2 regions of the Pseudoclavibacter sp. Z016 genome follow, and region 1 is predicted to be linked to the other one. Evidence: predicted binding sites of a transcription regulator. Region 1 holds the regulator's gene; the other holds the start of a gene.

Region 1 (14,767 bases):
GAGTGTCTTCGGGCGGATGACCTTGCCACGGGACTGCACGATGGACTGGCCGAGCACGTCCGTTGGGGTCTCCTCGCCACGGTCGATGAGCCGCTGGGAGCGCTCGACCTGAGCTGGCTCGAGGTCGACGCCGCTGCGCGCCATCGCAGTGATCTCGCGCAGGAGCGCCTCGGCTGCGACGACGTCGTCTCGCTCGCCGCTGAAGGTGATCTCGTTCCCGCGCGCGAGCACGCGCACGCGGGGGTGCTCGCGCTCGACGGACTTGAGCAGCCGGTCGCCGGGCCCGAGGAGCCGCACCATGGCGACGCCTTCGACCGTGGTGGTCTGCTCCACGAAATCAGTCCAGGTGCCGGGCTCCCCGGGACCTTGGGACGGTGAACTGTCTTGACTAGGCAAGGGATCCTTCCGAGAGTCCTCCGCCGAGGACGTGGGCGTGTACGTGGAAGACGGTCTGACCTGCTGCCGCCCCCGAGTTGAAGATGAGCCGGAATTCGCTGTCGGTGTGCTGATCGGCGAGCCCCTGGGCGACCGCGATGACCTCGGCGAGCAGTGCCGGGTCGCCTGCCGCGAGCTGGGCGACGTTCGCGTACTCCTGGGTCTTGGGCACCACAAGAAGGTGCACGGGCGCCTTCGGGCTGATGTCCTTGAAGGCGATGACCCGCTCGGACTCGAACACGATGTCGGCTGGGATCTCGCGGTTGATGATGCGCGTGAAGATGGACGGCTCTGAACTCGACATGAGACCAGCCTACGACTCGGCACTCGCGCGGGACCGAGAGTCCCACGTGCCGCTCAGCGCCAGGATCGCCGCGATCGCGGCGGGAGCCGCACTCGAGGTTCGAAGAACGCCAGCGCCGAGGTGCACGCGCCTGGCGCCGGCAGCCTCGAAGGCCTCGAATTCGCTCTCGTCGATGCCGCCCTCTGGCCCGACGACGAGCGTCAGCCCGGAAGCGCCTGCCGGGACCTGCTCGACGAGGGCCTGGCGCAGCGAGGTGTCGCCGAGCGGGTCGAGGACCAGCATCGGCGCGTGACCGGCGAGCGTTGCGACCTCACCCGTCGAGTGCAGCGGGGCCACATCCGGGACCCACGCGGCGAGGCTCTGCTTGCTGGCCTCCCTGGCGATGGATGCCCACCGCTCACGCCCCTTCTCGGCCTTCTGGTCCCAGCGGCTCACGCTGCGCTTCGCCTGCCATGGCACGAACGCCGCGGCTCCGAGCTCCGTCGCGACCTGCACGGCGAGGTCGTCTCGCCCGCCCTTCGCGAGTGCCTGGACAACCGTGACACGCGGAGCCGACTGCGCCACTCGCCGCGCGGCGAGGACCGTGACGAGTGCGCGGTCGCGCTCAGTCAGAGCGAGCTCGCCATCGACGACGAAGCCGCGCCCGTCGCCGAGCTGCACACGTTCGCCCACTCGCATCCGCGCGACCGCCATGTGCTTGGCTTCCGCGCCGCGCACCTCGACGACGCCGCCGACGCGCAGCGCCTCGTCGAGGTCCTCAACGAGGTAGAGCCACGCCACGTCAGCGACCGAAACGGTCGCGGAGCTTCGAGAACATCCCCTGCTTCTCCCGCGCGAGGCGAGGGGCCTCGTGGCGATGACGGGCAGCGAACTCCTCGATCAGCTTGCGCGACCTGCCGTCGAGCTTCGCCGGGGTCACGACCTGGACGGCGATGTCGAGGTCGCCGCGATGCGTCGAGCGAAGCCGCGTGATGCCCCGACCGCGAACGGTCAGCACCTCACCCGACTGCACGCCCGCGGGGATCTGCAGGTCGACGTCGCCGTCGAGCGCACCGACCGTGGTCGAGGTGCCCAGGATCGCGTCGGCCATCGACACCTCGACGACGCACTGGAGGTCATCGCCGTCTCGCGAGAAGACCTCGTGCGGGCGCACGCGGATCTCGAGGTAGAGGTCGCCGTTCGCTCCCCCTGCTGGTCCGGCTTCGCCCCGACCGGGAAGGTGGATGCGCAGCCCGGAGTCCACACCGGACGGGATGTCGACCGGGATGCTCACGTTCGATCGGACGCGCCCCTGGCCGTGGCACGTGTCGCACGGGTGCTCGATGACCGTGCCGTAGCCGCGGCACTGCGCGCACGGCTGGTTCGTGACGACCATGCCGAGGATGGAGCGCACCTGTCGCTGCACGGACCCGGCCCCACCGCATGCCGAGCACGTCGTCGGCGAGGTGCCTGGCGCGCAGCAGGTGCCCTGGCAGTTCTCGCAGGCGATCGCCGTCGTGACCTCGAGGTCCCGGTGCGTGCCGAACATGACCTCGTCGAGGTCGAGTTCGACGCGCACGAGCGCGTCCTGGCCGCGTTCCGCGCGCGAGCGGGGTCCGCGGGAGCCCTGCTGGCCGAAGAAGGTCTCGAAGATGTCGCCGAAGCCGCCGAAGGACTGCCCATCTGGGCCGCCCTGGTCGTACTGCCGGCGCCGCTCGGGGTCGATGAGCGTGTCGTAGGCGTGCGTGACGGACTTGAAGCGCTCCGCGGCATCTTCGGACGGGTTGACGTCCGGGTGCAGCTGGCGTGCCAGCTTGCGGTAGGCCTTCTTGATCTCGTCCTGGGACGCCTCACGGCTCACGCCGAGCACGTCGTAGTGGTCTGCCAAGAGTGGCGACTCCTTCTTTGCATCTGTGTGTGTCACGCCTGCGTTGTCAGGCGCCGGGTGCATCCGCCGAGTGATCTGGCGGTGTGGGTCAGTCGTCCGAGTGCTGCTCGTCGAGCACCCGTGACAGGTAACTCGCAACCACTCGAACGGCCTGGATATTCCTCGGGTAGTCCATTCTCGTCGGCCCGACGACGCCGAGACGCGCGTCGCTCCCGGAGCTGCGGTAGCCGCTCGTCAAGATAGCCGTCTCGCCGAGGCCCAGGTCGACGTTCTCCTGGCCGATGCTGACCGAGTAGGCCTCGGGGCTGGAGTGGAGCTCGTCGAGCAGCCGCAGGAGGACCACCTGCTCCTCGATGGCCTCGAGGACGGGCAGGATGCTCGAGGGGAAGTCACGTTCGGTCCGGGCGAGGTTCGCGGTGCCCGCCATGACGAGGCGCTCCTGGCGGTGCGCCAGGACGAGCTCGAGCAGGTTGGCGATGACGGGAGCGAAGAGCTCCGCGTCTCGCTCCCCCATGATGCCGCTGACATCCCTGAGCTCCGTGGAAGCGCGCGCGACCGTCTTCCCGACGAGGCGGCCGGCCAGCCGGTCCCGGAGCACATGCAGCTGCTCGACGCTCACCTCGGCACGCAGATGCCCGATGCGCTGCTCGACGCGGCCCGAGTCGGTGATGAGGACCGTGAGGACGCGCATGCTCGACAGCAGGACGAACTCGACGTGCTGGATGGCGGCGTTCGCGAGCGAGGGGTACTGCGCGATCGCGACGGAGTTGGTGAGCTGCGCCAGCAGTCGCACCGACCGTCCGAGCACCTCGTCGACGTCGTCGCTGCCCTCGATGAACGTCTCGATCGCCCGACGCTGCGCCCCGGAGAGCGGCCTGAACTCGGCGAGCCGGTCGACGAAGAGTCGGTAGCCCTTGTCGGTCGGGATGCGCCCGGAGGACGTGTGCGGGGCCACGATGAGCTCGGCGTCTTCGAGCTGTGCCATGTCGTTGCGGATGGTGGCCGCGGAGACGCCGAAATCGTGACGGTCTGCGATCGACTTGGAGCCCACCGGCTCACGACTCGTGACGTAGTCGGTGACGATGACGCGGAGCACCTGCATGCTTCTGTCTGAAACCACGATGCTCCTCCCTCGACGAGCTGCTGCGAGTCGGACTGGCACTCCGAACCTGAGACTGCCAATCCTACCGCTTTCCGCTCACGCCACCAGCAGGATGCCAGGCCCTCGGAGGGCACGCGCAGTAGCGTGGGCGAAACCGACGAGAGGAACCCCGTGTCAGATCAGAACGCACCGACCCCGCCGCCAGGACACCAGGATCAGCCTCGGCAGCCGCCATACGACCGGCCGGGACCCTACGGGCAGCAGCCACCGTACGGGCAGCAGGCTCCCCACGGTCAGCAGGTCCCGTACGGACAGCAGCCTCCCTACGGGCACCCGCAGGGCGGGCAGTACCAGCAGTCGGGCCCGCAGAATGGGACAGAACCGCCCCTGACCCGAGACGGCGACCGCCTCGTCGGAACCTTCGATCACCTGCTCAACATCGTCGCCCCGGCCGTCGGGCCGCTCATCCTCTGGCTCGTCACGCGGCGGAGGGGGCCTCTCGCCGACAGCGAGGGCCGCGAGGCGCTCAACTTCGGCATCACCGTTGCGATCGTGTACCTCGGCATCGGCGTCATCTCGCTGCTCTCGCTGATCGGCGGCCCGCTGGCGCTGATCGTCCCGCTCCTCTACCCGCTGCTCTGGGTTGCCGTCGTCGTCTACGCCATTCTCGGCGCGGTCCAGGCGAACAAGGGTCTCCCCTACCGGTACCCGGTCACCTTCCGGTTCGTGAGCTGAGCCGGCTCAGGCGGCGATTCGGCGCACGATCGCGTCTGCCATGAGCCGACCGCGGAGCGTCGGGACGAGCCTGCCCTTCAGCGCGGCCCTCCCGTCGACGAGCGACTCGGCGATGAGCTCGGCGACGACGCTGGAGTCGTCCAGCTCGGAGATCGCGAGGCCCTCCCGCAGACGCGAGCCGAGCATGATCCGCTCGAAGCGCTTCGTCTCCTCGTCGAGCACTTCGCGCCCCATGGCCGGGGTGATGCCCTCAGCAAGCCTCGCTGCGTAGGCGCTCGGATGCTTGGCGTTCCACCAGCGCACACCACCCACGTGGCTGTGCGCGCCTGGCCCGAATCCCCACCAGTCCGCATCTCGCCAGTAGGAGAGGTTGTGGCGAGACGCGTGCTTGCCGTCGAGCGACCAGTTGCTGACCTCGTACCACTCGAACCCGGCCGCTGAGAGTCGCTCCTCTGCGAGCTCGTACATGTCGGCCTGCAGGTCGTCGTCCACAGCGGGCACCTCGCCGCGGCGGATCTGCCTGGCCAGCTTCGTGCCCTCCTCGATGATGAGCGCATACGCGCTCACGTGCAGCGGCTCCTGCGCCAGCGCCATGTCGAGCGATCGGCGCCAGTCGTCGATGGACTCGCCGGGAGTGCCGTAGATCAGGTCGAGGCTCGGCTCGAGCCCGACTCGCTTCGCTGCGGCGACCACGATCGGGATGCGTGCGGGATCGTGGGTGCGCTCGAGGACGCTGAGGACGTGCGGGACGGCGGACTGCATCCCGAAGCTGACTCGGGTCACTCCAGCAGCCCGGAGCTCGGCGAGCTCACGCTCGCCGACCGAGTCGGGGTTCGCCTCGACGGTCACCTCCGCGTCTGGGGCGAGGCCCCAGCGACTGCGCACTCCCTCGAGCATCGCCGCAAGGTCGCTGACGGGAAGGAGAGTCGGCGTTCCGCCACCGAAGAAGACGGTGGATACCTCGCGAGGGGCACCGCTCAGCACCCGCTCGGCGATCACCATCTCCTTCTCCACCTCGCCGGCATAGCTGGAACGCGAGACCCCTCCGAGCTCTTCCGCCGTGTAGGTGTTGAAGTCGCAGTAGCCGCATCGCACGCGGCAGAAGGGCACGTGGATGTAGACGCCGAAGTCTCGTGACTCGGCGCCGACCAGTGCCTGGCCTGGGAGCTCTCCGCTCGGCGGCACCGGCTCGCCGAGCGGCAGCGCGCTAGGTGCCAAGATGGCCGTTCGGCTGGGCCGTGTTCGGGGCGAGGTTCACGTGATGCACCCGCACAGCCTAGGCGCATTCAGGCGCGCGATCAGCCGAGCACGGCCCCGCGTTGCGCTCGCGCCCAACTGACACGACTACCTTCGAGGTCATGAGCACTCAGGCGACCTCCCCAAAGCACGTTCTCGTCTCCGGCGCATCCGGAATGATCGGCCACCGTCTCATCGAGGAGCTGCACGCGCACGGCCACCGCGTCACGCGGCTCGTCAGGCGCGACCCGAAGGACGCCAGCGAGTTCCGGTGGAACCCCGCCCAGCGAACTCTGGACGCGAGGGTCCTCGACGGCGTGGATGCAGTCGTGAACCTCTCCGGGTCACCGCTCAGCAAGCTGCCGTGGACCTACAACGTGAAGAAGGAGATCCTTCGCTCCCGCGTCAACGCGACGCTCACGATCACCGGTGCTATGGCGGCCTCCTCCACGCCCCCGGCGCTCCTCATCAACGGTTCCGCGTCGGGCGCGTACGGCGACCGGCCGGGGCAGGTACTCGACGAGGACTCGGCACTGCCCGAGACCGACGAGTTCCTCCCGCGTGTCGTCGACCGCTGGGAGCGCGCGGCTCAGACAGCCCCGGAGGGCACCAGGGTCGTCCTCGCCCGCACCGGTCTCGTCCTGGGGCGCGGCGGTGTCCTGACCGTCCTGAAGACCCTGGCAAGCGTCGGGTTGCTCTCGCAGCTGGGTGACGGCACGCAGCACTGGCCGTGGGTGAGCCTGCGCGACGAAGTGCGCGCGCTCCGCTTCCTGCTCGAGTCCGACGACGCGCAGGGGCCCTACAACCTGGTCGGCCCCACACCCGCGACCGCCGACGAGATCCAGCAGCAGCTGGCCGACGAGCTCGGGCGCCCCTACAAGCTCAAGGCGCCATCGACGCTCATCGACCTCACCCTCCAGAAGGCGGGCCGTGAGCTGTTCCTCGCCGACCAGCAGATCCGCCCGAAGCGCCTGCTCGACGCGGGCTTCACCTTCAAGGATCGCACCGCGGGTCAGGCCGTCGAGCTGGCCCTCAAGTCGCCGGAGTTCGAGCCGGAGCCTGGCGCCGGGGTCTGACCCTTCGAGCCGGGCCGCTCACGCCCTGGCGCGAGCGGCCTTCTCGAGGCGAATGCCCTCGCGCAGAGAAGCCCTGGCTCGCTTTCGGTCCCCCGAGGCCGAGTACGCAAGACCGAGGCGCATCCACGTCCTCCAGTCTTCAGGAGCGGCCTCGACCTCGGACTTCCACCTCGGAAAGTCCTCGTCGGCCGCCTCACGGACGACGCGTCCGCTCGGTCGCTTGGGCAGGTCGTCCTCCGGCAGCTCGCCGGCGTCCGCCATACGTCCGAGCAGTCGTTCCGTCTGCATCCCGAAGAGCAGCTCACGGGCCACGAAGACGACCGCGAGGACCGGGAACACGATGAGTGCGGCACCCATCACCTTGGCGACGATATCGCCCGCGAACAGCGAGACCGCCATGCCCGAGACGAAGACGATGTAGAGCAGCAGGAGCAGGGTCACGGCGGCGACGCCGAGCTTCGTGGCCAGGTTGCTCTTCACGAGCGACCCGACAGTCCGTCGAGGCCGAGCACGCCGTCGAGCCCGACTGTCGTGCCCCGCGTCTCGACCGCATGCGTGATGGCGAGCTTGATGCCATGCACGTAGGCCTCCTGCGAGATCGTCTCGTGGCGAATCGTCAGCACTTCACCTTCTCCCCCGAAGATCACCTGCTGATCTGCCACGACTCCACGTAGCCGCAGACTGTGGATGGGTACGCCCGAGACGAGTTGCCCCCGAGCGTCCTGCTCGCTGTTCGCAGCGGCGAGTGGCCGTTCCCTCGAGGTCGCGATCCGCTCCGCGGTCCGCACAGCGGTCCCTGACGGCGAATCCACCTTCTTGTCATGGTGCGCTTCGACGATCTCGATCGATTCGAAGAAGCGCCCCGCGACGCTCGCAAGCGCGGTGCCGAGCACCGAGCCCAGAGAGAAGTTCGGGACGAAGACGACGGCACGCTCCGGAGGCACGAGGCCAGAGATGCCGGCGATCCGCTGCTCGTCCCAGCCGCTCGTGCCGACGACGACGTCGATGCCATGGTCGAGGGCGAAGGGAACCGCCGCCTCCGACGCCTCGAGCCGCGAGACGTCGATGAGCACGTCGGCGCCGAGCATCTCATCGAGTGAAGAAGAACTCGTCAGCCCCGCATGGAAGCGGAGCCCATCGGTCGTCTCGAGGATCCGTGTGATCAGTGTTCCCATGCGGCCAGAAGCGCCCAGCACGGCGACCTTTGTTTCCATGCCCACAAGCGTACGGCCATCGGCAGGCCGAGCAGACGACGCGGGAGGCTCCCGGCGGCAGGCCCGACGACCTCAGACGGCGATCGAGGTGCTGACTCCCGTGCGCAGTTCCGGCGTCAGGTGCGACAGGTCGTTGAAGAGCAGCAGCTCAGCCGGCTTCCTGGTCCGCACCCGGACCACCGTGAGACCGGTGTTCACGGAGTTGAGGCCGAGCCAGCGCCAGTCTGGGGCGTCGAGCACCCGACGCACGAATTCGCCGATCACGAAGTTGTGGGTCACGAGCAGGGTGTGGCGGTCGTCGCGGCTCTTGCTGAAGAACGTGTCGTACGCGTCGTTCATCTGCGCCATGCCGGCGTCGACGACCTCGTCAGCGATGCCGCCGAAGAAGCTGTCGTACGTCGACGGCGCACCGTCCTGCCCCGTGGGGATGCAGTCGAAGAGCAGCGTCGATTCGAGCGCGGCGGGACCGCTCGTGTACTGGTCGATCACCGCGCTCGTCTCGACAGCGCGATCCAGCGGCGACGTGTAGGACTCGCTGAGCGGGACGCCCGCGAGCCTGCGGCCGATCAGATGAGCCTGGGCCCGACCACGCTCCGACAGCGGGCCGTCGGTGATTCCGTGCTCGGCGTTCTCCTGCTCGCCATGCCTGACGAGGTAGAGGTAGTGCGACATCAGCGGCGCTCCAGTTCGGTCCTTGCTTCCGAGGAGAGCTTACCGACCGCAGACGCGACGAGCTCCCCACTGAACATGTCGGCCGCGACGGACTGCACCTCGTCGAGCGACACGGCTTCGACCCGCGAGAGCGCCGCCTCGAGGTCGTAGAAGCGACCCGTGTGGATCTCCGCGCGCCCGAGGCGAGACATGCGAGTGTCGGCGTCCTCGATCGCGAGAGCGGAGCCGCCGGCACTCGCGCTCTTCGCGTCGGCCAGCTCCGTCGCGGTGACCCCGTCCTGGACGAGCTTCTCCGCCTCCTGGCGCAGCACCCTGACCGTCTCCAGCACGTTGTCGGGAGCGCATCCCGCGTACATGCCCGTCACCCCCACATCGGAGTGGCTACCGCCGAACGAGTACACGGAGTAGGCGAGCCCGCGCTTCTCGCGGATCTCCTGGAAGAGGCGGGACGACATGCCACCACCGAAGATCCGATGCATGAGGCCGAATGCCTCCCTGCGCGGGTCGAGCTGCGTGATTCCCTGGCCACCGATGACCAGGGCCAGCTGCTCGAGCGGGCGCTCGATGGCCGAGAGCGGTCCTGTCGGCACCGCGGAGCCCGGCTCGAGCGTCGTGGCCCTGCGGGAGACGGGGACGGCGCGTGCGTCGAGGTCCCACCCGCCGGCCCGGAGGTTGCGCTCGAGCTGCTCGCGGACGACGTCGTGGTTGACGGCCCCCGCGATAGTCACGACGAGCTCCTCCGGACGGTAGTGCTGGCGGTACGAGCTCCACACGGCGTCGCGGTCAGCGGCCCTGATCGAGGCAGGCGTGCCGCCGATGGGCCTCGCGAGCGGATGCGCACCGAGGAGCGTCTCGTAGAACCGCTCCCAGACCACGTCGTTCGGGTCGTCGTCCGCCATCGCGAGCTCCTCGATGATGACGCCGCGCTCGATCTCGAACTCCGCGGCGTCGATCACACTCGAGGTGATCATGTCGCTCAGGACTTCGACGGCCATCGGGAGGTCGGCATCGCGGACCTTCGCGTGGTAGAGCGTGTGCTCCTTCGCGGTCTGCGCGTTCACCTCTCCACCGACGCGCTCGAAGGCCGCAGATACCTCGAAGGCGGACCGTGTCGGCGTGCCCTTGAAGAGCAGATGCTCGAGGAAGTGCGTGGAACCGTACTCGTGCGGGAGCTCGTCCCGGGAGCCGACCGGCACCCACAGGCCGATGCTGGTGCTCGCCGCGCCGACGACTTCCTCGGTCAGGAGGCGCACCCCGCTCGGCAGCACCGAACGTCGGAAGAGACCGCCGTTCGACACTCGTGCTTCGATCTCGGGAAGGTCAAGTGGCAGTTCAATGGCATCGCGCATAACCAGTCAAGCCTAGAGCGTGTTGACCGTCCCGGCGTCAGCCGCGAGACAACTCCCAGCGGCTCGAGACCTCGCGAGACGCCAAAGGGCCCCGCGCACGGATGCGCGGGGCCCTTCAGAACAGAGGTGGGCTGAGCTACTCAGCGCCTGCCTCGAGAGCGACGCCCTCTTCTGCAGCTGCCTCCTCGAGCACGGGTGCGAGCGACAGCTTGCCGCGGTCGTCGACCTTCGTGATCTCGACGAGGATCTTCTGGCCGACGCCGAGCACGTCTTCGACGTTCTCGACGCGCTTGCCACCGGCGAGCTTGCGCACCTCGGAGATGTGCAGCAGGCCGTCCTTGCCCGGGAGCAGGGAGACGAAGGCACCGAAGGATGCGATCTTGACGACCGTTCCCAGGTACTGCTCGCCGACCTCAGGGTTCGTCGGGTTCGCGATGGCGTTGACCGCTGCACGAGCGGCCTCGGCGGACGGACCGTCGACAGCGCCGATGTACACGGTGCCGTCGTCCTCGATGGAGATGTCGGCTCCGGTGTCGTCCTGGATCTGGTTGATGACCTTGCCCTTTGGCCCGATCACCTCGCCGATCTTGTCGATCGGAACGCGGACCGAGATGATGCGCGGTGCCGTGGCAGCGAGCTCGTCCGGCGTGTCGATGACGGCGTTGATGGCCTTGTCGAGGATCTGGATGCGAGCATCGCGAGCCTGCGTCAGGGCGCCATCGAGAACCGACGTCGGGATTCCGTCGAGCTTCGTGTCCAGCTGGATGGCCGTGACGAACTCCGCGGTACCGGCGACCTTGAAGTCCATGTCGCCGAGCGCGTCTTCTGCGCCGAGGATGTCGGTGAGCGCCGCGTAGCGCGTCTCGCCGTCGACCTCGTCGGACACGAGACCCATGGCGATGCCCGCGACAGGAGCGCGCAGCGGCACACCGGCGTTGAGCAGCGACAGGGTGGAGGCGCAGACGGAGCCCATCGACGTGGAGCCGTTGGAGCTGAGCGCTTCCGAGACCTGACGGATCGCGTAGGGGAACTCCTCGCGGCTCGGGAGAACCGGGACGATGGCGCGCTCGGCGAGGAAGCCGTGCCCGATCTCGCGACGCTTCGGCGAGCCGACGCGTCCGGTCTCACCCGTCGAGTACGGCGGGAAGTTGTAGTGGTGCAGGTAGCGCTTCGACGTGATCGGCGAGAGCGAGTCGATCTGCTGCTCGAGCTTGAGCATGTTCAGCGTGGTGACGCCGAGGATCTGCGTCTCGCCGCGCTGGAAGATCGCCGATCCGTGCACGCGTGGCACGACGTCGACCTCTGCATCGAGCTGACGGATGTCGGCGACGCCGCGACCGTCCATGCGCTTGCCCTCACGGAGGATGCGTCCGCGGACGACGTCCTTCGTGACGGTCTTGTAGGCGGCCGACACCTGACCGGCGACGGAGGCGTCGAGCTCTCCGCTTTCGATCTTCGCGGCGATCTGCTCCTTGACGCTGGCCTTGAGCGCGTCGTCAGCATCCTGGCGCTCGATCTTGCCGGCGATCTGGTACACGTCGACGAGTCCGTCGTGCGCGATGGCAGTGACCGCGTCGAGGGCCTCCTGCGTGTACGGGAGGAAGACCGGGTACTCGACGACGGGCTTCGCGGCCTGGTCTGCGAGCTCCTGCTGTGCCTTCACGAGCTGCGTGAGGAACGGCTTGGAAGCCTCGAGGCCCTGTGCGACGACAGCCTCGTCGGGCTTCTGCGCGCCGGCCTGGATGAGGCCCCACGCGTGCTCGGTGGCTTCGGCCTCGACCATCATGATGGCGATGTCCTCGGTGCCGTCGGCCTTCGTGACGAGACGGCCGGCGACCGTCAGGTCGAAGACGGCATCGGCGAGCTGCTCGAACTTGGGGAACGCGACCCACTGGCCGTCGATGAGCGCGAGGCGGACACCGGCGATGGGGCCGGAGAACGGCACACCGCTGAGCTGCGAGGACAGCGAAGCCGCGTTGATCGCGAGGGCGTCGTAGAACTCACCGGGAGCGATCGAGAGCACCGTCACGACGACCTGGACCTCGTTGCGGAGGCCCTTGACGAACGAGGGGCGCAACGGCCGGTCGATGAGGCGGCAGACCAGGATGGCCTCCGTCGACGGGCGTCCCTCACGACGGAAGAACGATCCGGGGATCTTGCCGGCGGCGTAGCTGCGCTCTTCGACATCGATCGTGAGCGGGAAGAAGTCGAAGTTCTCCTTCGGGTTCTTCGAGATGCTCGTTGCCGACAGCAGCATCGTCTCGTCGTCGAGGTAGGCGACGGCAGAGCCCTGCGCCTGCTGGGCGAGACGCCCTGCTTCGAAGCGGATCTTGCGCTGGCCGTGCTTGCCGTTGTCGAGAACGACTTCAGAGAACTTGATTTCGGGACCTTCCAAGAGGTCTCCTCCTTCTGCGTGTGTGCACGCGAAGGGCAAGCGCGACCGGGTCTTCCCGGGCTGATCGTCAGTAGAAGACCACTGCCGAATGAGCGCCTCTAGCGCATCGACAGGAACCCACCACCGAGGACCAGCTACTCGCCGCCCCGCGTGTCTTGAATGATTGCGCTGCTGACTCTACCAGCGGAGGGCGACGAGCAGCTGGAACCCGTGCGGCGAGTGCCGCACGGGCGCCCCTACTTCTTGCGAGACGGGCGAGGGAGCTCCTTCACGAGAGGGAACTCCCCCGTCGGCTTCTCCCCCTCGTCGTAGAGCTTGCTCGGCGACCCGACGATCTTCTTGTCAGCAGCGTGCGCGATGCTCTCGTCCTTCGAGGGGTAGTCGAACTGGGAGAGGACGTAGCGCATGGCCTCGAGCCTCGCCCGCTTCTTGTCGTTCGACTTGACCACCGTCCACGGCGATTCGGCGGTGTCCGTGTAGAAGAACATCGCCTCCTTGGCTTCGCTGTACTCGTCCCACTTGTCGAGAGACGCGAGGTCGGTCGGGCTCAGCTTCCACTGGCGCACCGGGTCGTCGCGACGGGCCGCGAAGCGCGCGAGCTGCTCCGCCCGACCGACCGAGAACCAGAATTTGATGATGGTCGTGCCGGAGTTGACGAGCATGCGCTCGAACTCGGGAGCGGAACGCGTGAATTCGAGGTACTCGGTCGGGGTGCAGTACCCCATGACGCGCTCGACGCCCGCACGGTTGTACCAGGAGCGATCCAGCAGGACGATCTCGCCTCCAGAGGGCAGATGCTCGACGTATCGCTGGAAGTACCACTGCGTCTGCTCCTTCTCCGTCGGCTTCTCGAGCGCGACGGTGCGAGCACCGCGAGGGTTCAGGTGCTCCATGAAGCGCTTGATCGCACCACCCTTGCCTGCCGCGTCCCGGCCCTCGAAGATGATGACGACCTTCTGCCCCGTCTCCTTGATCCAGGTCTGGAGCTTCAGGAGCTCGATCTGCACCGCGCGCTTCTGCTTCTCGTACTCCTTGCGCGGCAGCTTGGCGTCGTAGGGGTAGCCGTGGCGCCAGGCCTCGCCAAGCGGGTCCTCGTCGCGCAGCTCGGCGAGTTCGTCCACCTCCGGGGTCATGTCCGGGATGCCCGCCCGGTTGAGGCGGTACGCGGCCTGAGAGCCTGCGCCCTGCTTCCGAGCGCGACTCGTCGAGGTGGAGTCCGATGCGCCGGCCTCCACGCGGGCGTCATTGCCCGATTCCGAGGCCTTCGTCTGACCCTTGGCGTCTGCGTGCGGCTTTGCTGGAGTTCGAGAGGCTGCCATGTCGCTCAGCCTAGCGCCGGGGCTTCCACGCCTGGGCCCCATGTGGACGACCAGGCGCCGCTGCACGCGAAAAGAGCCCCTGCCGATGGCAGGGGCTCTTCGCAGAAAGTGCTTAGCGGCGAAGGCCGAGTCGCTCGATGAGCGAACGGTAACGCGAGATGTCGACGTCGGCGAGGTAGCCGAGCAGACGACGACGCTGACCCACAAGCAGGAGGAGACCACGACGCGAGTGGTGGTCGTGCTTGTGCTCCTTGAGGTGCTCGGTGAGCTCCTTGATTCGCGTGGTGAGGATGGCAACCTGAACTTCAGGGGAACCAGTGTCACCCGGGTGCGTTGCGTACTCTTCGATGATGGCCTTCTTGCCCTCAGCGCTTAGTGCCATTGACAGACCCCCTTCTCTTTCGTTGCGCGGCGCTCGGCACACAATGTGCGAGCTCTCTTCATCCGCGGCCGTTTCACGGCAACCGAAAGAGCATAGCAGATCGGGAGGGGTCAGCTCACGCCCAGCAGGTCGATGATGAAGACCAGCGTCTTGCCGGAGAGCGGGTGCCCTCCGCCAGCGGCGCCGTAGGCGAGGTGCGGCGGGAGGACGAGCTTGCGGCGGCCGCCGACCTGCATGCCCGGGATGCCTTCCTGCCAGCCGCGCACAAGCGCCTTCAGCGGGAAGTTGACCGACTCGCCCCGGTTCCACGAGGAGTCGAACTCCTCGCCGGACTCGAACTCGACGCCGAGGTAGTGCACGTCGACCGTCGAGGACGGCTCCGCGACTGCCCCGTCGCCCACGATGATGTCCTCGATGACCAGCTCTGCTGGTGCCTCTCCACCCGGGAAGTCGACTTCTGGCTTGGTGCGATCAGTGTTTGTCATGCTCTACATCCAAGCGCCGGAGCCTGGACGAGTCCCGGATGACGCGCCGTGCGGCTGTGTCTGCGGCTGCATCTGCGGCTGTGCGTGTACCTGTGCCTGTGCCTGGATCAGCTCGCCTCGGAGCTCCCCGAGATGCCGGAGCAGGAGCCGTTCGTCGAGCAGCTTGCTCGTGCGATTCGGGTCGAGGACGACCTGG
Region 2 (14,767 bases), on a different contig from region 1:
GAGGCCGTCGCCGACGTGCTGACGGCGAAGGCGGTGGCGGCCTGCACGGCCCTCGGCGTGCCTCGGCTCGTGCTCGGCGGGGGAGTGGCCGCGAACGCGCGCGTGCGTGAGCTCGCGGAGGAGCGGTGCGCTACCGCCGGCATCGAGTTGCGCATCCCCCCGCTTCGGCTCTGCACCGACAACGGGGCGATGATCGCAGCCGTCGGCGCGATGCTCGTCGCTGCCGGCAAGCCTCCGTCCCCGCTCGGCTTCGCGGCGGACTCGACGCTTCCGGTGGCCACGCAGCCTGCGCCGCAGGAGAGACCAGCTCTGGGGGAGCACCGATGACAGCACCCGATCAGCCGAAGCTGCCGCCGCGCAAGCCCGTGGAGCTTCCCCCGATCGACCGCACCCCGGTCGATGACACCAGCAACGCCGCCTACTCGGCTCTCACCCCGCGCTCACGGGGTGAGGAGAAGTCGGCTCCGGCCGTGGAGAGCTCTGCGCCCCGGTCCGAGGAGCGTCGGAGTCCGGAGAACGACCGGGACATCGACCCGGCCGTCGCGCACGTGCAGGAGACCGCGATGGCTCCTGCGTCCGCTCGCGCCGCGACGGCACCGGCGCCTCCTGCGCTCGGGCTCAGTCGCCTCGCGGTCATCGTCTCCGTGCTGCTCTCGCTTGCCGCGGCGGTCCTGGCGCTCGCGCTCTCCGCATCCGTGACCCCCTCGCCGCTCTGGCCCCTGTACCTCGGGGCGAGTCTCGGCGCGGTCGCACTCCTGCTCGCGGTGCTGGGGCGGCGCCACCGCGGTTGGGTGCTCGCGCTCGTGCTCGCTGTGGCGGCGGTCGCGGGCTGTATTGGCTTCGCCTTCGTCGTCGCCTGAGTCCGCGCTCCAGGAACCGCCGTGCCCCGCGAGGTTGGAAGTCATCCTGCGGGATGACGAGGCCGAGGCCATGGGGATGACGTGCCGTTGAGCAGGTCGCCGTAACGTTGGAGCATCTCATCACCTCTCGAAAGGAGCGGACATGACCTGGTCGACACCAGATGGCCCCGTCGAGCGGATACCGGCCCCGAACGTCGCCGCGCAGCCCGTCGGCGAGCCGTGGGAAGCGCGAGGCGACACCCCCGGGGCCGGCAACGGGAACGGCTCCGGGCACGACTCGGGCTACCGGCAGGATCCGGGCTACGGGCAGGGTTTCGGCTACGGCCAGGATTCGGGCTACGGCCAGGACGCCGGCTACGGCCACACCGCGCCGAGCGACAGCTGGGGCCCTGGCGGCAACGCGGCGCAGGCGGCCCCCTCGCAGCACCTCGCCTATCCGGTGACGCCCTACGTCCAGGCGCCGTACACGGCACCTCGACCGGCCGGTGCCGGGACGCTGACCTTGAGCGTAGTGGCCCTGTGTCTGAGCGGAGGGTCGTTCTTCGTCTCGCTGATCCCCATCCTCCAGTTCGTCTGGTGGATGGTCGGGATCGCTGGCATCGTGTGCGGCTTCATCGCGCTGCGTCGCGAGCCGCGCGGACGGGCGCTCGCCATCACCGCCATCGTGCTCGGCTTCATCTCGGTCTTCGGGCTCCTGCTCCTGCTTGTCCTCGCCCTCCTCTTCTTCGGGGGAATCGGACTGCTCGGAGGCCTCAGCTCTTACTGAGCGTGGTCTTTCCTGAACCTTGTGTGACGGTTCCCAGTCAAACCCTGGGAACCTAGGACATGGGCGTGCGCCACTGAAGGCGTCGCCGCTTGCTCCACGCACGTGAACACCAGCCTCAACCGCCGCGAAATCGGCTGAACCGGAAGGAGCTCCGCAATGAGCGACAGCAACGCAACCCCAGGTGACAAGCCACGGCTCCCGGAGGACGACAGCACACCTCCCCAGTACGAGGCACCGGCCGCCTACACGCCGCCTGCTGAGTCGGTCGACTACTCCGCCCCGGCAGCCACCGGCACCGACTACACGCCGCCCTCCGTCTCGGGCACCGACGCTTCGACCCCGGCCGCGCCGTACTCCGACTCCTCCGCACCCTCAGCGTCGGGCAGCGGGTACACGCCGCCGGCCGCGCCTGGCTCTGGTTCCGACTACTCGGCGCCTTCGGCATCCGGCATCGACTACTCGGCTCCCTCGTCATCCGGCAGTGGCTCCACGCCGCCCGCAGCATCCGGTTCGGTGAGCTACACGCCGCCGAGCGAGCCAGCCGCGGCACCGGGCGCAGCTCCCTACGGTCAGGCTCCATCCGCGAGCCAGGCTCCCGCCGGCGCAGCTCCGGCATATGGCGCTCCGCAGTCGCAGGGGCAGCCGCAGGGCTATGGGGCGCCGCAGGGGTACGCGACGCCCGGCTACCCGGCGCAGTCCGCTGCTCCCAAGCGCACGCTCAGCATCGTCGCGCTTTCCCTCGGCGGTGCGGGCATCCTGCTCACCTTCGTCACGGCGTTCCTCGGGCTTCCCCTCGGTATCGCAGGTCTGGTCTGCGCCATCATGGCCAAGTCGCGGGAGCCGCAGGCCGGCCCGCTGCGCGTCTGGGGCCTCTGGGTCTCGATCGCAGCCATCGTGCTGTCGGTGATCGTGGCGATCATCGGCATCGTCGTCGCCGCCATGTTCATCGGCGACATGTCGTCCTACGGATACTGACCACCCGCTGCAAGAACTGGCAGGAGTGCGGGTGGATGCATCCGCCCGCACTCTAAGCTTGTTCAGCACCTGCAGCCTTGTCGACGACTGAGAAGGACACCATGTCTGACCCGAACGGCCCCCAGTACCCGCAGCAGCCCCACCAGAACGGCCAGTCGCAGACCGGCCAGCCCCCTTTCGGCGCGCAGCAGCCCGGCCAGGGCCAGTACGGCCAGGGGTCGTACGGGCAGTCTCAGCCGCAGTACGGGCAGCAGAACGATCAGCAGTACGGCCAGCAGCAGCCCGGGTATGGCCCGACTGACGGCGGTTACGGCCAGCAGCAGCCTGGGTACTCTGGCTATGGCGCTCAGCAGCCGTCCGGTCAGCAGCAGGCTCCTGCGCAGCAGGGCTATGGCCAGCCGCAGCAGAACCAGTTCGGGCAGCCGCAGTACGGTGCCCCGCAACAGGATCAGTTCGGGCAGCCCCAGTACGGCGCCCCGCAGCAGGGGCAGTACGGGCAGCCGCAGCACGGTGCTCCGCAGCAGGGGCAGTTCGGGCAGCAGCCCGGCCAGCAGTTCGGCGTGCAGGGATACGGCCAGCAGCCGAAGGCTCCTGCGCCGGTGCTCGGGATCATCGGCGTGGCGCTCGGCGCGCTCTCGCTGCTCCTCCTCCTGCTTCCCGGGTGGGCGTACATCGTGGCCCTGGTGCTCGGTCTCGGCGCCGTCGGGCTCGGAATCGCCGGGCTTCGCGCCCCGAAGGGCCTCGGACGCACCCTTGCCGTCGTGGGCCTCGTGGCGGGTGGCCTCGCGGTCCTGCTCGCCATCGTGACGCTGGTCGTGGTGCTGGTCGTCTAGGCACGAGACGCGCCGACGGCTCGGCTGGCCTCAGCTGAGCCGATCGGCGAGGATGGCGACGCGCTTGTCGCCGATCCTCGTGAGGATGAGCACCGCGGACGCGTCTCCCTTGAGCGAGAGCTTCCGCCTGAACTCCGCAGGGTCGATGTCGACCCCCCGTTTCTTGATCTCGAGCACGCCGATGCCTCGCTTCCGCAGCTCGCCCTTGAGCGACGATGCATGCAGGGGCAGCACCTCTCGGACCGAGAACGCGCTCGCGAACGGCGTCGGCGTGAAGTGCTCGGCGGTCATCCACGCGATGCTCTCTGAGATCATCGACGCTTCGAGCGACCGTGCGAGGTCGCCGATGAGGCGAGCGCGGATGATCGCCGCGTCCGGCTCGTAGAGCACGGCACCCAGCGCAGCGACGTCCGCGTCCCGGACGTCCTCGACGGTCGTCAGCTCGGCGGTGCCATGCCTGCTGATCACGAGGGCCGAGCGGCGGATGCCCGCCCTCGCCGTGCCGTGCATCCACACCGTCGCCTCGACGAGGTCGCCGTTGGAGGACACCCACTGCGTCTCCGCGTCCTCCGGAAGGTACGCGTGGTCGATCCCCGGTCCCAGCTTGATACCCGTCGGGCGCTCGCGGCCTGCGGCGAAGACGAAGTCGAGGGATGGGCTCCAATCCGCCGGATCGAAGTGGCGTGCCGTGCTCCCGCCGTTTGTGGTCCTGCGGGCCGGATCGAACCAGAGCGCATCGAAGGCATCCAGGTCCACCTCCTCGGCGCGGTCGTGCCTGACCTGCGCGTTCGGAAACGGGGCCAGGTTGTGGGCCGCGATAGCAGCCGTGACCTCGTCGACGTCGAACGCGGTGACCTCGAGCCCGAGCGATGCGAAAGCCATGGAGTCCGCGCCGATCCCGCAGCCGAGGTCGGCCACGCTCACGGCGCCGGCCTGCCTGAACCGGTTCGCGTGGTGCGCCGCGACTTGCAGACGCGTCGCCTGCTGCAGGCCAGCGTCGGTGAAGAGCATCCGCTCGGCGAACGGGCCGAACTTGGCGGATGCCCGCCGCCGGAGCTTCGCCTGCGTGACGACGGCGGCGACGACGTCCGCGGACCCTCCTGCCGCGCGCAGCCTCGTCACCAGGGCGAGCGCGTCTCCCGCCGACTCGACGGGCGGCGCGTCGTCGAGCAGGGTCATCGCCTCCGGTGTGAGGAGGGCCAGGAGTTCGTCGCGTTGCACCAGCACTACGCTACCGGCGTACGCCACGAGACGTCGCCGCGTTGCAGTCGTCGCCGCCTGGCCCCTACACTCTGAGTTAGCACTCTCATGGGGAGGGTGCTAATTCTGAACTTCCTATCGCTGAGAAAGAGGTCAACCGTGTCGGTGAACATCCAGCCGCTCGAGGATCGCATCGTCATCAAGCAGGTCGAAGCCGAGCAGACCACGGCTTCGGGTCTTGTGATTCCGGACACCGCCAAGGAGAAGCCCCAGGAGGGCGAAGTCGTCGCAGTCGGCCCCGGCCGCATCGATGACAACGGAAACCGCGTGCCGCTCGACCTCGTGGTCGGCGACAAGGTCATCTACTCCAAGTACGGCGGAACCGAGGTCAAGTACGGCGGCGAGGAGCTCCTTGTGCTCTCCGCTCGCGACATCCTCGCGAAGATCGTCTAGTCTCCTGACCTTCTGAGGCCGAGCCGGTTCGGGCGGTCTCATCTGCAGGAGCAGCATCGCGCATGGCGCCCACCCCTCGAGGTCGGGCGCCATTCGTGTTCCAGGGGCCCGACGTCGGGCGTACGATCTCGAGGTGACGGAATCTCCTCGGTCCGGCCTCTGGCTGGCGTTCAGCGCGTACGCGCTCTGGGGCTTCATGCCCCTCTACGTCGTGGCGACCGCTCCCACGACGCCCGTGGAGCTCATCGCGTGGCGCATCATCCTGAGCGTCGTGTTCTGCCTGCTCGGCGTGCTCGTCATGCGGGCCTGGCGTCCGTTCCGGGAGCTCATCTCGAAGAAGCGGGTCGTGCTCGGCCTCGGCGTCGCCGGGGTCCTGGTGTCGGCGAACTGGCTGTTCTACGTGCAGGCGGTCGCGACAGGCCACACCCTCGACGCCGCGCTCGGCTACTTCCTCAACCCGATCGTGTCCGTCGCGCTCGGGCTGGTCTTCCTCCGCGAGAAGCTCAGGCCCCTGCAGTGGGTCGCCGTCGGGCTCTCTCTCCTCGCCGTGCTCGTGATCTCGCTCGGCTACGGCCGCATCCCGTGGCTCGGCCTGGGCGTCGCCATGACCTTCGGGCTGTATGGGCTCGTGAAGAAGCGGGTGGGGGTCCAGGCGGATGCGCTCTCCGGACTGGCGGTCGAGACGACGCTCATCATGCCCATCGGCGCGATCTGCCTGCTCTGGACGGTGCTCTTCGGCGGCGGCATCACCTTCGGCTCCGTGTCGGCGGTCAACACGGGCGTCCTGCTCTTCGCGGGCGTCGTCACGAGCGTGCCGCTCCTGCTGTTCGCGGCGGCCGCCAGGAGGCTGCGCCTCATCGAGCTCGGACTCATGCAGTACATCGCGCCGATCCTGCAGTTCGTGCTCGCCGTGGCGGTCTTCTCGGAGCCCATGCCGCTCGAGCGCTGGATCGGGTTCGCGATCGTCTGGGTCGCCCTCATCCTCTTCACGATCGACCTCGTGCGCACGGCTAGACTTGGCGCCAAGATTCCCTCGGTCGCGGACGAACTCGGTCCACCGACACGAGGCTGATGAGCTGAGGGTCCCGGGAATGCGTCCGGGGTCCTCGCTGTTCCATCACCACTGAGCTGTTTCCCGATGCACGAGGATGCCGCCGAACGGCGCATCCCAGATACCTCCTGGAGCGTAATGACCGAGTCGGACCCCTTTGGCTTCACCGGATTGACCTACGACGATGTGCTGCTGCTTCCCGGGCACACCGACGTCATCCCGTCTGAGGTCGACACGACGACACGGCTGACGCGCGGCATCACCCTGCGCGTCCCGCTCGTCTCGGCGGCGATGGACACGGTCACGGAGGCCCGCATGGCGATCGCCATGGCGCGCCAGGGTGGCATGGGCATCCTGCACCGCAACCTGTCGATCGACGACCAGGTCGAGATGGTCGATCGCGTGAAGCGCTCCGAGTCCGGCATGGTGACGAATCCGGTGACGACGACTCCCAACGCGACGGTCGCGGAGGTCGATGAGATCTGCGGGCAGTACCGCGTCTCCGGCCTGCCGGTCGTCGACGAGGAGACGGGCAAGCTCGTCGGCATCATCTCCAACCGGGACATGCGATTCGTGCCCGAGTCGGAGAAGCGCACGACCCGCGTGCACGAGGTCATGACGGGCGAGGGCCTCGTGACCGGTCCCGTCGGGATCTCCGGTGACGACGCCTACAAGCTCCTCGGCAAGCACCGCATCGAGAAGCTGCCGCTCATCGACGACGAGGGCAAGCTCGCCGGCCTCATCACGGTGAAGGACTTCGACAAGAGCGACAAGTACCCGAACGCGACGAAGGACGACGCCGGGCGCCTGCGCGTGGGCGCGGCGATCGGCTTCTTCGGCGACGGCTGGGAGCGCGCGGAGCGCCTCGTGGCTGCCGGTGTCGACGTCCTCGTCGTCGACACGGCGAACGGCCAGTCGGCCGGCGTGCTCGACATGATCCGCCGCCTCAAGAGCGACCCGGTCATGGGCCACGTGCAGGTCGTCGGCGGCAACGTCGCGACCCGCGAGGGCGCCCAGGCGCTCGTGGATGCGGGTGCCGACGCCGTCAAGGTCGGCGTCGGTCCTGGCTCCATCTGCACGACGCGCATCGTCGCGGGAGTCGGCGTCCCCCAGATCACGGCCGTCTACGAGGCGTCGCTCGCCGCGACCCCGGCTGGCGTGCCGGTCATCGCGGACGGCGGCCTGCAGTACTCGGGCGAGATCGCGAAGGCGCTTGTCGCCGGCGCATCCGCAGTCATGGTCGGATCGCTGCTCGCGGGCACCGACGAGTCGCCGGGCGACCTCATCTTCGTCAACGGCAAGCAGTTCAAGAGCTACCGCGGCATGGGATCTCTCGGCGCCCTGCAGTCGCGCGGCGAGCGCACCTCGTACTCGAAGGACCGCTACTTCCAGGCGGACGTGCCGAGCGATGACGAGCTCATCGCCGAGGGGATCGAGGGCAAGGTCGCGTACCGCGGCTCGATCCGCCAGTCGGTGTTCCAGCTCACGGGCGGCCTGCGCCAGTCGATGTTCTACGTCGGCGCTCGCACCGTCGCCGAGCTCAAGGAGAAGGGCCGCTTCGTGCGGATCACCCCGGCAGGGCTGAAGGAGTCCCACCCGCACGATGTGCAGATGGTCTCGGAAGCCCCCAACTACCGTCGCTAGCAGCCTGATCGGCGCGGCGGGTCGGGGTCTCCCCGCCGCCGCGCCGCAGCAGCGAGCACCGCGGAGGGCTAGGCTAGGCAGGTGACTGAGATCGAGATCGGCCGCGCAAAGCGAGCCCGCCGCGTGTACTCCTTCGACGATGTGGCCATCGTGCCATCGCGGCGAACCCGTGACCCGGAGGACGTGTCCATCACGTGGAAGATCGACGCATTCACGTTCGATATCCCGCTCATCGCAGCCCCTATGGACTCGGTGATGTCGCCCGAGACCGCGATCGGCTTCGGCAAGCTCGGCGGCCTCGGCGTGCTCGACCTCGAGGGCCTGTGGACTCGCTACGACGACCCGGCCCCGCTGCTCGCGCAGATCGCTGATCTGCCGGCGAAGCAGGCGACGGCCAAGCTGCAGGAGATCTACCGGGAGCCGGTCAAGGGCACGCTCATCAAGGAGCGCCTGCAGCAGATCCGCGAGGCCGGAGTGCCGGCCGCCGGCGCACTCTCCCCGCAGCGCACGCAGCAGTTCATGAACGATGTGCTCGAGGCCGGCACCGACCTGTTCGTCATCCGCGGCACGACCGTCTCTGCAGAGCACGTGTCTCGCAACCAGGAGCCGCTCAACCTCAAGCAGTTCATCTACGAGCTCGACGTTCCCGTCATCGTCGGCGGTGCGGCGACCTACACGGCAGCGCTGCACCTCATGCGCACCGGTGCCGCTGGAGTGCTCGTCGGCTTCGGCGGGGGAGCGGCCTCGACCACCCGTCGGGTGCTCGGCATCCACGCACCCATGGCGACGGCCATCGCCGACGTCGCTGGCGCGCGCCGCGACTACCTCGACGAGTCCGGCGGACGCTACGTGCACGTCATCGCCGACGGCGGCATCGGCACCTCCGGCGACCTCGTGAAGGCCATCGCATCAGGCGCGGACGCCGTCATGATCGGTGCCGCGCTCGCGCGTGCCACCGACGCTCCGGGTCGCGGCTGGCACTGGGGTGCCGAGGCACGCCACGAGAAGCTCCCGCGCGGCAACCGCGTGCAGGTCGGCCAGGTCGCGCCCATGGCGGAGATCGTCGCCGGCCCCGCCGAGAGCGCCGACGGCATCTCGAACCTCACCGGCGCGCTCCGCCACTCGATGGCGACGACCGGCTACTCGGGGCTCAAAGAGTTCCAGCGAGCCGAGATGGTCGTCGCGCCCTACACGCCGACCGCCTGATCAGGACGACTGAGCCGCCTGACGGCTTGGCCGAAGGTTGAGCGTCCAGACTTCCCCCACAAGCAGCAACTGAGAACGAGGAGCAGGTTATGGCGAACAGCGTCTCTCGAAGCGACAAGCTCGGCCCCCAGGAACGCGCGGCGGCTATCGAGTCCCTCAAGACCAAGAACCTCGACGTGCTCGTCGTCGGTGGCGGCGTGGTCGGCGCAGGTGCGGCGCTCGACGCCGTCACGCGCGGCCTGAGCGTCGGCATGGTCGAGGCGCGGGACTTCGCGTCCGGCACGTCCAGCCGCTCGTCGAAGCTCATCCACGGTGGCATCCGCTACCTCGAGCAGATGGACTTCGGGCTCGTGCGCGAGGCGCTCCTCGAGCGCGGGCTGCTGCTGCAGCGCCTCGCGCCGCACCTGGTCAAGCCCATCCGCTTCCTCTACCCGCTGAAGAACCCGCTCGAGCGGTTCTACATCGGGGCCGGGATGCTCATGTACGACCTCTTCGCGAAGACCGGCGAGGTGCGTCCCGGTGTGCCGATGCACCGCCACTACACCCGCGGCCAGGTCGCGAAGATGTCGCCTGGGCTCTCCAAGAACGCCTTCTCCGGCGGTCTCACGTACTACGACGCCGGCGTCGACGACGCTCGCTTCGTCGCCGTTCTCGCCCGCACCGCATCGTTCTACGGGGCGCACGTCGCTCCGCGAGTGCGCGTCGAGGGCTTCCTGAAGGTCGGACAGCGCGTCGTCGGCGCGCAGGTCGTCGACCTCGAGACCGGCGAGCGGTTCGAGATCCGCGCCAAGCAGGTCGTCAACGCGACCGGCGTGTGGACCGATGACACGAACAAGATGGTCGGCGAGCGCGCGTCGTTCCGCGTCCGCGCGTCCAAGGGCGTGCACCTCGTCGTCCCACGCGACCGGTTCCAGTCCGCGTCAGGCCTCCTGCTGCGCACGGAGAAGAGCGTGCTCTTCGTCATCCCGAACGGCCGTCACTGGATCATCGGCACGACCGACACCGACTGGAAGCTCGACAAGGCGCACCCGGCAGCGACGGCCGCCGATATCGACTACATCCTCGAGCACGTCAACGAGGTCCTCGCGGTGAAGCTCACGCGTGCCGATGTCGAGGGCGTGTACGCCGGGCTCCGCCCGCTGCTCTCCGGGGAGTCGGAGGAGACGTCGAAGCTCTCGCGCGAGCACATGGTGGCGCACTCGGTGCCGGGCCTCGTGCTCATCGCCGGCGGCAAGTACACGACCTACCGCATCATGGCGCAGGACGCCATCGACGCCGCGGCCGACGCCCTCGACGGCAAGATCCCCGCCTCCACGACGAAGGACATCCCGCTGCTCGGCGCCGTCGGCTACAAGGCCGCCTGGAACCGCCGCGGCAAGATCGCCCGCGCCTTCGGCCTCCACCGCGTGCGCATCGAGCATCTCCTCAACCGCTACGGAACCCTGACGGACGAGATCCTCGACCTCATCCGCCAGAACCCGCAGCTGGCCGAGCCGATGCCGGGCGCCGACGACTACCTGCAGGCGGAGATCACGTACGCCGCGACGCACGAGGGTGCCCTGCACCTCGACGACGTGCTCGCGCGACGCACGCGCATCTCGATCGAGGCGTGGGACCGCGGCATCTCGGCCGCGCCCGTCGCCGCGCGGCTCATGGCGGAAGCCCTCGGCTGGGACGAGGAGCGCACGCAGCGCGAGATCGACACCTACGTCGAGCGCGTCGCAGCGGAGCTCGCGAGCCAGGAGCAGCCCGACGACGAGTCGGCGGACCGCATCCGCCTCGAGGCGCCTGACATCGACTCCGTGCTGGGTCACGCCGGCGACAACACGCCGTTCGGCACGGCCCCGTCGCTGCCGATGATCGAGGTCGACGAGACCGTCGACGTCGAGGCGGCAACCGTCAAGGCGGAGTCGAAGGACGCTCAGAAGTCGTAATGTCCGCAGCTGTCCGCGCCCAGGCCGCGCCGCCGTCGATGGGTCGAGTGCTTGTACGCCCCAAGTGGCTGGGTGTCCTTGCGCTCGCCCTCGTCGTCGCGTCGATCTTCGCGTGGCTCGGGCGCTGGCAGCTGGAGTCCGCGTTCCTGTCGCTGGAGCACGGTCGCACCGTCGCCGAGGAGGCCACGCAGCCTCCCGTCGGCCTCGGTGAGCTGGCTCAGCCCCAGGAGCGGGTGGCCGATGCCGCCGTCGGGCGTCAGGTGACGTTCGAGGGCACTGTGGACGCGCGCGACTTCGATGTCGTCGCCGATCGTCTCCAGGGCGAACTGCTCGGCTACTGGGTGATCGGGCACGTCGCCGTCACCGACGACGAGGCCGGCGCATCCTCGGATGCCGCTGTCGCACCGGGTCTCGCCGTCGCGCTCGGGTGGACCGAGGACGAGGCCTCCGCTCGAGAGCTCGTCACGGCGCTGCAGGGCTCGGGGCGAGGCGCAGAGCTTCCGCTCTCCGGCAGGCTCGAGTACGGCCAGGCGCCGCAGGTGAATCGCGGCGAAGACGCGCAGGCACTCATCTCCATGGCCCCGACGCACCTCATCAACCGCTGGGTGGAACCGGCGGCCCAGAACTACGGCATCTACGTGAGCCTCGACGAGGCGTCGATGCAGGCTGTCCTCGGGGAGTCCGCGAGTGCCGCCCCGCTCGACGCGATCACGCCGCAGGCGCTCGAGGCCCCGCAGCTGAACTGGCTGAACATCTTCTATGCCATCGAGTGGGTGCTCTTCGCGGGGTTCGCGATCTTCATGTGGTGGCGCCTCGCTCGCGACGAATACGAGAAGGAGCGACGTGAAGCCGCCGAGGCTCCCAGTGTGCTGGCCGAGCAGCTCAAGCGCGACCGGCTGAAGGCCATGCTGGACGAGCGAACGAAGCGCGAGGCCGTTCGCCTAGACTAGAGGTCATGCCTCACGACGCCCTCCTGACTGCCAACCCCGGTTTCCGACGGGCGCTCCGTTTCTATCAGGTGACGGCCTACGTGACCGGCATCCTTCTCTTGCTGCTGTGCGTCGAGATGTTCCTCAAGTACGTCTTCCACCTCGAGGTCGAGGCTTTCGGCCCGTTCGGGGTCATCGCGCTGGTCCAGGAGGACACGACGACGGCGCTCAACCTGAGCCTCTGGGTGCTCATCGTCCACGGCTGGTTCTACGTCGTGTACCTCATCGCCTCGTATGTGCTGTGGCAGCAGATGCGCTGGCCCATCGTGTGGCTGATCGCCATGGCTGCCGGCGGCATCGTCCCGTTCCTGTCGTTCATCACGGAGTGGTTCATGTCGCGCCGGGCGAAGCGCGACCTCGTGCTCCGCGAAGAGCAGCGACTCGCCGAAGCCGGCGAGGAGCAGCAGCTGCGTGCGTTCGAGGCGAGCCTGAGCGAGGCAGAACGCGAACAGCTCGACGCCGATGTGCAGCAGTCGCTCTCCGAGCACCAGCGCCGCACGAAGTAGCCCCACACCACCGCAGTCGCACCGAGTTCTCTCCGCACCACCCGAAAGGTGTCCATGGCAACCACCGACCAGCAGGCCACAGACCAGCGCCCAGTGCTCGTCGTCGATTTCGGCGCGCAGTACGCGCAGCTCATCGCGCGGCGCGTCCGCGAGGCGAGCGTCTACTCGGAGATCGTGCCGCACACGATCTCGGCAGAAGAGGTCGCCGAGAAGAACCCCGTCGGCATCATCCTCTCCGGCGGCCCCTCCAGCGTGTACGCGGAGGAGGCGCCCTCCCTCGACTCCGGCATCCTCGAGCTCGGCGTTCCGACGCTGGGCATCTGCTACGGATTCCAGGTCATGGCGACGCAGCTCGGCGGCGAGGTCGCGAAGACTGGCCGTCGCGAGTACGGCTCGACGGCGGTCAAGCTCGAGGCCGGAGCTTCGACGCTCCTCGACGGCCAGCCGGGCGACCAGACCGTCTGGATGAGCCACGGTGACTCGGTGGCGCGCGCCCCCGAGGGCTTCACGGTGCTCGCGACGACCGAGGACACGCCTGTCGCGGCCTTCCAGAACACCGAGCGAGGGCTCTACGGCGTGCAATGGCACCCCGAGGTGCTGCACTCTGAGCACGGCCAGGCACTCATCGAGGGATTCCTGCACCGTGCGGCTGGCATCCCGAGCGACTGGACGCCCGCCTCGGTCATCGACGAGCAGGTCGCGCGCATCCGCGAGCAGGTCGGCGACGCCAAGGTCATCTGCGGGCTGTCCGGCGGTGTCGACTCGGCAGTCGCAGCCGCCCTCGTGTACAAGGCCGTCGGCAGCCAGCTCACGTGCGTCTTCGTCGACCACGGCCTTCTCCGTCAGGACGAGCGCCGCCAGGTCGAGGAGGACTTCGTCGATGCGATCGGCGTGCGCCTCGTGACCGTGGATGCGCGAGAGCAGTTCCTCACGGCGCTCGCGGGCATCACGGATCCCGAGGCGAAGCGCAAGGCCATCGGGCGTGAGTTCATCCGCAGCTTCGAGCAGGCAGAGGTCGACCTCATCAAGGAGGCCCAGGAATCGGGGGAGCGCATCCGCTTCCTCGTCCAGGGAACCCTGTACCCCGACGTGGTCGAGTCGGGCGGCGGCACCGGAACCGCGAACATCAAGAGCCACCACAACGTCGGCGGTCTCCCCGAGGACATGCAGTTCGAGCTCGTCGAGCCGCTGCGCACGCTGTTCAAGGACGAGGTGCGTGCGGTCGGCCGCGAGCTCGGTGTTCCCGAGCCGATCGTCGCACGTCAGCCATTCCCTGGCCCTGGCCTCGGCATCAGGATCATCGGCGAGGTCACCCAGGAGCGGCTCGACCTGCTCCGCGAAGCCGACGCGATCGTGCGTCAGGAGCTGACGGCCGCGGGCCTCGACACGGAGATCTGGCAGTGCCCGGTCGTCCTGCTCGCCGATGTCCGCTCGGTGGGCGTGCAGGGTGATGGGCGCACCTACGGCCACCCGATCGTGCTGCGTCCCGTGTCGAGCGAGGACGCCATGACGGCCGACTGGACCCGCCTGCCGTACGACCTGCTGGCCCGCATCTCGAACCGCATCACGAACGAGGTCGACGACGTGAACCGGGTTGTGCTCGACGTGACGTCGAAGCCGCCGGGGACCATCGAGTGGGAGTAGCTCTCGACGAGGGCTGAGGCGGACGGGGATGCACCATGTGCATCCCCGTTCGTTCATTTTGTGCCATCTGGTGAGAGATCTGCGCACTTTTGTGGCGGCGTTCGTCGAGCCCACGATGGTGACCCTCCGAGGGCGATACGCGGGGTGAAAAACCTCCGGGCAATTGTGCCCGGACATAAATGCCTGGTAGTAGAGGTCAAAAACGGAGTAGACGAAAGGTTTTCGGTTTTTCGGTGGTCGATTCCGGATTTTCGAATCGGGATTTTTCGGCTCCACGCTCGTGAAAAGGCACACTCCACGGCGAAAGATGTTGCTGGCCAAGGTCGTTGGGTAGTGGCATGGTTGGGGTAATTCACGACTGGCAAGTTCCCCTTCAGTTCAGAGAGTTCGCGACATGGCGCCACGATTCCCCACCGATCCGCACCCCCAGGTACCGGCAGAGACGGGCGTGCTCCCATCCCTGCCACGAGAGGAGCTGCCGTCCGGCCACCTCGTGGACCACGCGCTCCTCCAGGACGCCGCGAATCAGCTCGCAGAGGTGAATCCCGATCACGGTGTCTCCGTCGAGTACCAGGGTCAGTGGGTCTCCGTCATGCCCGGGGAGCACATCGAGATCGGTCGCGACGCCGACATCCGGCTCGACGCCAACCCGTTCCTGCACCGCAAGCTCCTCCGCATCGCCGCGAAGGACGGGCTCTGGTTCGTG

The links. The regulator HrcA, encoded in region 1, represses chaperone genes, less so after heat shock. The targets are predictions, from matches to a motif close to TTNGCACTCGNNNNNNNCGAGTGCNAA.
Positions count from the first base shown of each region.
Region 2: the regulator HrcA is predicted to act here: its motif matches at 4,732-4,758, upstream of groES (co-chaperone GroES).

Region 1 is NZ_PSTU01000011.1:670,899-685,665, forward strand. Features, by position in the region: gene C5B99_RS09270 (PhoH family protein) at 1-300, opposite strand, end outside; gene C5B99_RS09275 (histidine triad nucleotide-binding protein) at 389-739, opposite strand; gene C5B99_RS09280 (16S rRNA (uracil(1498)-N(3))-methyltransferase) at 749-1,519, opposite strand; gene dnaJ (molecular chaperone DnaJ) at 1,521-2,606, opposite strand; gene hrcA (heat-inducible transcriptional repressor HrcA) at 2,695-3,726, opposite strand; gene C5B99_RS09295 (DUF4870 domain-containing protein) at 3,880-4,443, shown strand; gene hemW (radical SAM family heme chaperone HemW) at 4,450-5,661, opposite strand; gene C5B99_RS09305 (TIGR01777 family oxidoreductase) at 5,802-6,755, shown strand; gene C5B99_RS09310 (hypothetical protein) at 6,774-7,235, opposite strand; gene dapB (4-hydroxy-tetrahydrodipicolinate reductase) at 7,232-7,969, opposite strand; gene C5B99_RS09320 (histidine phosphatase family protein) at 8,042-8,641, opposite strand; gene C5B99_RS09325 (pitrilysin family protein) at 8,641-9,990, opposite strand; gene C5B99_RS09330 (polyribonucleotide nucleotidyltransferase) at 10,127-12,385, opposite strand; gene ppk2 (polyphosphate kinase 2) at 12,622-13,704, opposite strand; gene rpsO (30S ribosomal protein S15) at 13,817-14,086, opposite strand; gene C5B99_RS09345 (FKBP-type peptidyl-prolyl cis-trans isomerase) at 14,197-14,571, opposite strand; gene C5B99_RS09350 (PrsW family intramembrane metalloprotease) at 14,575-14,767, opposite strand, start outside.
Region 2 is NZ_PSTU01000013.1:169,524-184,290, reverse strand. Features, by position in the region: gene tsaD (tRNA (adenosine(37)-N6)-threonylcarbamoyltransferase complex transferase subunit TsaD) at 1-327, shown strand, start outside; gene C5B99_RS12650 (hypothetical protein) at 324-860, shown strand; gene C5B99_RS19340 (DUF4190 domain-containing protein) at 1,003-1,626, shown strand; gene C5B99_RS12640 (DUF4190 domain-containing protein) at 1,783-2,601, shown strand; gene C5B99_RS12635 (hypothetical protein) at 2,703-3,434, shown strand; gene C5B99_RS12630 (class I SAM-dependent methyltransferase) at 3,465-4,655, opposite strand; gene groES (co-chaperone GroES) at 4,794-5,087, shown strand; gene rarD (EamA family transporter RarD) at 5,221-6,159, shown strand; gene guaB (IMP dehydrogenase) at 6,277-7,782, shown strand; gene C5B99_RS12610 (GuaB3 family IMP dehydrogenase-related protein) at 7,864-8,988, shown strand; gene C5B99_RS12605 (glycerol-3-phosphate dehydrogenase/oxidase) at 9,078-10,922, shown strand; gene C5B99_RS12600 (SURF1 family protein) at 10,922-11,872, shown strand; gene C5B99_RS12595 (DUF3817 domain-containing protein) at 11,878-12,417, shown strand; gene guaA (glutamine-hydrolyzing GMP synthase) at 12,472-14,061, shown strand; gene C5B99_RS12585 (hypothetical protein) at 14,456-14,767, shown strand, end outside.